2 linked regions of the Cupriavidus taiwanensis LMG 19424 genome follow. The main gene of each other region encodes a partner of the protein of the gene in region 2 in a complex. Links are inferred from orthologs where the notes say so. Each region holds a gene or a part of one and is shown on either strand. Other genes may lie near its edges. The genes, in order: secY and secA.

The links.
Region 1: the proteins of secA (region 2) and secY are in contact, whole or in part, in a crystal structure (PDB 3DIN), measured with the Thermotoga maritima proteins. The link is inferred for Cupriavidus taiwanensis LMG 19424 from one-to-one orthologs. Residues at the interface, in WP_004082002.1 of Thermotoga maritima: Glu261, Ala262, Arg263, Lys300, Ala301, Arg302, Thr303, Ile304, Ile305, Leu323, Tyr324, Asp325, Pro326, Val329, Ser330, Tyr333, Ile336, Lys340, Phe345, Val349, Glu363, Phe364, Tyr374, Ser375, Gly376, Gly377, Glu393, Ile395, Thr482, Ser483; in WP_004081795.1 of Thermotoga maritima: Glu108, Gly109, Glu110, Glu111, Ala236, Glu237, Arg238, Arg239, Ile240, Thr241, Ile242, Gln243, Tyr244, Ala245, Arg246, Arg247, Val248, Thr249, Gly250, Arg251, Arg252, Val253, Tyr254, Gly256, Ala257, Ser258, Thr259, Tyr260, Leu261, Pro262.

What each region holds. Positions count from the first base shown.
Region 1 is NC_010528.1:3,094,753-3,097,973, forward strand. The notes cover bases 154-3,061. They hold secY (preprotein translocase subunit SecY), read right to left. Parts: upstream 2,326-3,061; coding sequence 982-2,325; downstream 154-981. Other genes in these bases: rpsK (30S ribosomal protein S11), read right to left, coding at 154-183; rpsM (30S ribosomal protein S13), read right to left, coding at 208-573; rpmJ (50S ribosomal protein L36), read right to left, coding at 593-709; infA (translation initiation factor IF-1), read right to left, coding at 740-958; rplO (50S ribosomal protein L15), read right to left, coding at 2,373-2,807. Outside these bases: more of rpsK, read right to left, coding at 1-153; more of rpsE, read right to left, coding at 3,062-3,221. UniProt on the Escherichia coli protein: The central subunit of the protein translocation channel SecYEG. Consists of two halves formed by TMs 1-5 and 6-10.
Region 2 is NC_010528.1:2,875,739-2,879,352, forward strand. What follows is about bases 294-3,594. They hold secA (preprotein translocase subunit SecA), read right to left. Parts: upstream 3,272-3,594; coding sequence 494-3,271; downstream 294-493. Other genes in these bases: argJ (bifunctional glutamate N-acetyltransferase/amino-acid acetyltransferase ArgJ), read right to left, coding at 294-349; RALTA_RS13240 (DciA family protein), read left to right, coding at 3,530-3,594. In the rest of the region: more of argJ, read right to left, coding at 1-293; more of RALTA_RS13240, read left to right, coding at 3,595-3,614. UniProt on the Escherichia coli protein: Required for protein export, interacts with the SecYEG preprotein conducting channel.

The sequences.
Region 1 (3,221 bases), 220 kb from region 2 along the record:
CGACTTGCGCGAACCCTTGAAGCCCTGGCCACCGGCGGTCGCCCACGACAGGGCGTTGCCCTGGCGATCGGTGATCGTGATGATGGTGTTGTTGAACGAAGCGTGGACGTGCGCAATGCCGTCGGCAACGTTCTTCTTGACCTTCTTACGCGCGCGAGCGGCGTTATTCGGACCTTTTGCCATTAGTTTCTTCCTCTGCCTTCGGCTTTACTTCTTCAGAGCCACGCCGGCCTTGCGCGGACCCTTGCGGGTACGGGCGTTGGTGCGCGTACGCTGGCCGCGCATCGGCAGGCCCTTGCGGTGACGCATGCCACGATAGCAACCAAGGTCCATCAGACGCTTGATGTTCATCGTGGTTTCACGACGCAGGTCACCCTCGACCGTGACCTTGCCCACTTCGTCACGAAGCTTTTCCAGGTCGGCGTCGGTCAGGTCCTTGACCTTCTTGTCAAACGGTACACCGGTGGCCTCGCAAATCTTGCGGGCGCGCGAGCGGCCGATACCGTAAATAGCCGTCAGGCCGATTTCGGTATGCTTGTGGTTCGGGATGTTAACCCCTGCGATACGTGCCATTCGTCAATCCTCTTTCCGATTAGCCTTGGCGTTGCTTGTGGCGGGGATCCGACGAGCAGATCACGCGCACGACACCGTTGCGCTTGATGATTTTGCAGTTGCGGCAAATGCGCTTAACAGAAGCCAGCACTTTCATAATTTTCCTCTTCCTTCAATTCCTGTTCGCTCACTTCGTCCGGAAGACGATTCGTGCGCGCGACAGATCATATGGGGTCAGCTCGACCGTCACCTTGTCACCCGGAAGAATCCGGATGTAGTTCATTCTCATCTTGCCGGAGATATGGCCCAGCACCACATGGCCATTCTCCAGCTTGACTCGGAACGTCGCATTGGGCAGGTTTTCCAGGACCTCGCCCTGCATCTGGATGACGTCGTCTTTAGCCATACCTAGCCTGTACCGATCCGAAGTCAGCGCAAGGTCAGATTGCCCTTGAAATTCGCCTTCTTCAGCAGCGACTCATACTGCTGCGACATGACATAGGACTGAACCTGGGCCATGAAGTCCATCGTGACGACCACGATGATCAGCAGGGAGGTTCCGCCGAAATAGAACGGAACGTTCCAGCGCAGCACCAGGAATTCCGGCAACAGGCAGACCAGTGTGATGTAGATCGCACCAGCCAACGTCAGACGCACCAGGATCTTGTCGATATAGCGCGTCGTCTGCTCGCCCGGACGAATGCCCGGAATGAAGGCACCGCTTTTCTTCAGGTTGTCTGCCACTTCACGGCTGTTGTACACCAGAGCCGTGTAGAAGAAGCAGAAAAATACAATCGCAGCAGCGTACAGCAGGATGTAGACCGGCTGGCCCGGCGACAGCGTGGCAGCCAGGTCCTTGATGAACCGGCCGACCGCACCCGTCGAGTCAGACGTAAACCAGCCCGCGATCGTCGCCGGGAACAGGATGATCGACGATGCGAAGATCGGCGGAATCACCCCTGCCATGTTCAGCTTCAGCGGCAGGTGCGACGACTGGCCGCCGTACACCTTGTTGCCGACCTGACGCTTGGCATAGTTCACCAGGATCTTGCGCTGGCCACGCTCGACGAACACCACGGCGAAGGTCACACCGATCACGATCGCCACGATGAAGATCGCCGCGATGATGCTCATGGAACCCGTGCGGACCAGTTCGAACAGTCCGCCGATCGCATTGGGCAGGCCCGCCGCGATACCGCCGAAGATGATGATCGAGATGCCGTTGCCCAGACCGCGCTCGGTAATCTGCTCACCCAGCCACATCAGGAACATCGTGCCGGTCACCAGCGTGATCACCGCCGTGGCCCGGAACATCAGGCCCGGATCCAGCACCAGCCCCGGCTGCGACTCCAGCGCGACCGCGATCGACAGCGCCTGGAACGTGGCCAGAACCACGGTGCCGTAGCGCGTGTACTGCGTGATCTTGCGCTGCCCTGCCTGCCCTTCCTTCTTCAGCGACTCCAGCTGCGGCAGCACGATCGTCAGCAACTGCATGATGATCGACGCCGAGATGTACGGCATGATGCCGAGCGCGAAGACGGTAAAGCGCGACAGCGCCCCGCCCGAGAACAGGTTGAACATCCCGAGGATGCCACCCGACTGACTCTGGAAAAGCTTCGCAAGCTGCTCCGGATCGATACCGGGCACCGGAATATGAGCGCCGATGCGGTACACGATCAGGGCCAGCACCAGGAACATCAGCCGGCGCTTGAGGTCGCCGTACTTCGCCGTGTTCCTGGCTTGCGCGCTTGCATTGGGTTTCGCCGTGGCCAAACGATGCTCCGACTATGACTGCCTATGCTGCGATGAATGCTGCCGTATCAGGCTGCGATCTGGCCGCCGGCGGCTTCGATCGCGGCCTTGGCGCCAGCGGTGGCGCCCAGACCCTTGATCGTCACCTTGCGGGTCAGCTCGCCGGCCTTGATGACCTTGGCGCTCTTGACCAGGTCGCCGACCAGGCCAGCCTGCTTCAGGACCAGCAGGTCGACTTCGGCCGCTTCCAGGCGCTCGATGTCACGCAGCGTGACTTCGGCGGTGAACGCCTTGGTCAGCGAGGTGAAGCCGCGCTTCGGCAGGCGACGATACAGCGGCATCTGGCCGCCTTCGAAGCCCACCTTGTGGAAGCCGCCCGAACGCGACTTCTGACCCTTGTGACCGCGACCGGCGGTCTTGCCCAGGCCGGAGCCGATACCGCGGCCGACGCGACGCTTGGCGTGCTTCGAACCGGCAGCCGGTTTCAGGTTGTTCAGTTGCATCTTGCTCTCCAAGTCCCGATCAGGCCAGAACCTTGACCAGGTACGAGACCTTGTTGATCATGCCGCGCACGGCGGGCGTGTCCTGCAGCTCCGACACCGAGTTGATGCGGCGCAGGCCCAGGCCACGAACGGTGGCGCGATGATCCTCGCGCGTGCCGATCAGGCTGCGCACGAGTTGCACTTTTACGGTTTTCTGCGACATTGCGTTCACCTTAACCCAGGATGTCTTCGACCGACTTGCCACGCTTGGCGGCGATTTCGCCCGGCGTGCTCATCTTCTGAAGGCCGTCCAGCGTGGCGCGAACCATGTTGTACGGGTTGGTGGAGCCGTGCGACTTGGTCACCACGTTGGTGACACCCATCACTTCGAAGATCGCGCGCATCGGGCCGCCGGCGATCACGCCGGTACCTTCC
Region 2 (3,614 bases):
GGCCGGCCTCGATGCCCAGCTGCGCAGCCAGTGCGTCGCAGGTGGCGCGGGCGTTGGCCAGTCCCTGCTCGCCGGTGCCGGCGTTGGCATTGCCGGTGTTGACCACCAGCGCGCGGATGCCCTTGCCGGACTTGTCCGCTGCCGCCAGGTGCTCGCGGCACACCTGCACCGGCGCGGCGCAGAAGCGGTTGCTGGTAAAGACGCCGGCCACGGTGCTGCCTTCGGCCACGCGCACCACCAGCACGTCCTTGCGGTTGGCCTTGCGGATGCCGGCCTCGGCCCAGCCGAGCTCGACGCCGGCGACGGATTTCAGGTTCTCTGCCTGGGGCAGCGGAAGATTGACGGGCATGCAGGACTCCTCGATGTTGCTGCAGCTAGCGACTTGCTTGTCTCAGACGAACATGCCCGCGAAGGGCGGGCATGTTCGATTCCTCTTGCGCCACGCCCGTACTGCGGGGAGCGGCGTCATACCGGATGCCCGGCCTGGCTCAGTTCAGCTGAGCTTGCCGTGGCACTGCTTGAACTTCTTGCCCGAGCCGCACGGGCACGGGTCGTTGCGGCCGACCTTGGGCATGCCCGCCAGCGCCAGCTCGGCGGCGGCCATGGCAGTGCCGGTGCGCGGCGACGGCGCTTCCTCGACCGGCTCGCGCCCTTCGGCGAACTCGTCGTGCTTGTACTGCACGTTCTCCAGGTGCGACAGGCCTTCCTCGATCTGCTCGGAAGCCTGTTCCAGCTCTTCCGGCGACTGGATCTGCACGTTGAAGGTCACGCGCGTGACCTCGTTCTTGATCACGTCCAGCAGGCGCGCGAACAGTTCGAACGACTCGCGCTTGTACTCCTGCTTGGGGTCCTTCTGCGCGTAGCCGCGCAGGTGGATGCCCTGGCGCAGGTGGTCCAGCGCAGCCAGGTGCTCGCGCCAGTGCGTGTCGATGCTCTGCAGCATGACCGAGCGCTCGAAGCCGGCGAACGACTCGCGGCCAACCATGGCCACCTTGCTTTCGTAGCGCTCCGTCGCCGCCTTCATGATCAGGTTGAGCAGTTCTTCGTCCTCGATGCTCTGCGCGCCCTCGATGGTCTTTGCCAGCGGCACTTCCAGGCCCCAGTCCTCGCGCAGGCGCGTTTCCAGGCCGGCGATGTTCCACTGCTCTTCCATCGTGTCGGCCGGCACGTGGTCGCGGAACAGCTCGATCAGGACGCTCTCGCGCAGGTTGGCGACCATCTCGCCGACGTCATTGGCCTCGAGCACGTCGTTGCGCAGCTTGTAGATTTCCTTGCGCTGGTCGTTGGCGACGTCGTCGTACTGCAGCAGCTGCTTGCGGATGTCGAAGTTGCGGCCTTCCACCTTGCGCTGCGCCGATTCGATCGAGCGCGTGACGATGCCGGCTTCGATCGGCTCGCCCTCGGGCATCTTCAGCCGCTCCATGATGGCGCGCACGCGGTCGCCGGCGAAGATGCGCAGCAGCTGGTCGTCCAGCGACAGATAGAAGCGCGACGAGCCGGGGTCGCCCTGGCGGCCGGCGCGGCCACGCAGCTGATTGTCGATGCGGCGCGACTCATGGCGCTCGGTGCCGACGATATGCAGGCCGCCGGCGGCCTTGACCTGCTCGTGCAGCGACTGCCATTCATCCTTGAGCTGCTGGATGCGGGCAGCCTTGTCGGCGTCGGACAGGTTCGGGTCCGCTTCGATGAAGCCCGCCTGCTTCTCCACGTTGCCGCCCAGCACGATGTCGGTACCGCGGCCCGCCATGTTGGTGGCGATGGTGATCATCTTGGGGCGGCCGGCCTGGGCCACGATCTCGGCTTCGCGCGCATGCTGCTTGGCGTTGAGCACCTGGTGCGGCAGCTGTTCGCGGTCGAGCAGGCCCGACAGGTATTCCGAGGTCTCGATCGAGGTGGTGCCCACCAGCACCGGCTGGCCCCGCTCGTAGCAGTCGCGGATATCGCGCACCACGGCGTCGTAGCGTTCCTTGCCGGTCTTGTAGATCTGATCCTGCAAGTCCTTGCGCTGGGTCGGGCGGTTGGTCGGGATCACCACCACTTCCAGGCCGTAGATCTCCTGGAATTCATAGGCTTCCGTGTCGGCCGTGCCGGTCATGCCGGCCAGCTTCTCGTACATGCGGAAGTAATTCTGGAAGGTGACGGTCGCCAGCGTCTGGTTTTCCTGCTGGACAGTGACGCCTTCCTTGGCTTCCACGGCCTGGTGCAGGCCGTCGGACCAGCGGCGGCCGGTCATCAGGCGGCCGGTGAATTCATCGACGATCACGACTTCGTCGTTCTGCACCACGTAGTGCTGGTCGCGGTGGAACAGGCTGTGCGCGCGCAAGGCCGCGTACAGGTGGTGCATCAGCGTGATGTTCTGCGGCGCGTAGAGCGATTCGCCTTCGCCGATCAGGCCCAGCTGCGACAGGATCTCTTCGGCCTTTTCATGGCCGGCCTCGGTCAGGTAGACCTGGTGGCCCTTCTCGTCGACGTAGTAGTCGCCCGGCTTCTCCACCCCGGTGCCGTCGGCCTTTTCTTCGCCGATCTGGCGCTCGAGCAGCTTGGGGATGCCGTTCATGCGCTGGTACAGGTCGGTCTGGTTCTCGGCCTGGCCGGAGATGATCAGCGGGGTGCGCGCCTCGTCGATCAGGATCGAGTCCACCTCGTCGACGATGGCGTAGTGCAACGGCCGCTGCACGCGCTGCGACGGGTCGTAGACCATGTTGTCGCGCAGGTAGTCGAAGCCGAACTCGTTATTGGTGCCGTAGGTGATGTCGGCGTTGTACGCCGCCTGCTTCTGGTCGTGCGCCATCTGCGACAGGTTCACGCCCACCGACAGGCCCAGGAAGTTGTACAGCCGGCCCATCCACTCGGCATCGCGCTGTGCCAGGTAGTCGTTGACGGTGACCACGTGCACGCCCTTGCCGGTGATGGCATTCAGGTACACCGCCAGCGTCGCGGTCAGGGTCTTGCCTTCGCCGGTGCGCATTTCGGCGATCTTGTTGTCGTTCAGCACCATGCCGCCGATCAGCTGCACGTCGAAGTGGCGCATTTTCATGACGCGCTTGCTGGCCTCGCGGCACACGGCGAAAGCCTCGGGCAGCAGCGCCTCGAGCGATTCGCCACCGGCGTGGCGTTGCCGGAAGGCCTCGGTCATGCCGCGCAGCTCGTCGTCGGAGAGCTGCTCGAACTTCGGCTCCAGCGCATTGATCTGCGCCACCGTGCGGCGGTATTGCTTGATCAGCCGCTCATTGCGGCTGCCGAAGACTTTCTTGAGAAGGCCCGTGATCATCGATTGCTTTCACCTGCGCGGAACCGGGTGGCATCCCCAGGGAAGGCGGACTGCCCCGGCGACCGGGCGCGGTAATGGATAGATTGGCGCAAAACGCCGAGTTTATCATGTGCCGGGGTCACGCCCGGCGGTGCGGAGCGCTGGCGCGGGCCCTGCCGCAAGCAGGTTGGGACGGTTGCGCCGGCTTCAATCCGGCCGCTCTCGCTTTCGGTCCGCGCTGCCCTGCGTGCGCGCGCCGCCCCTTGCTAGAATGGACCCATGCGCCGCTTCACCCATCCCGCCCTGCAGACCCCCGCCGCCAAGCCGCTCAACGACTGGCTGGACAAGGCCGGCCCGGTATCGA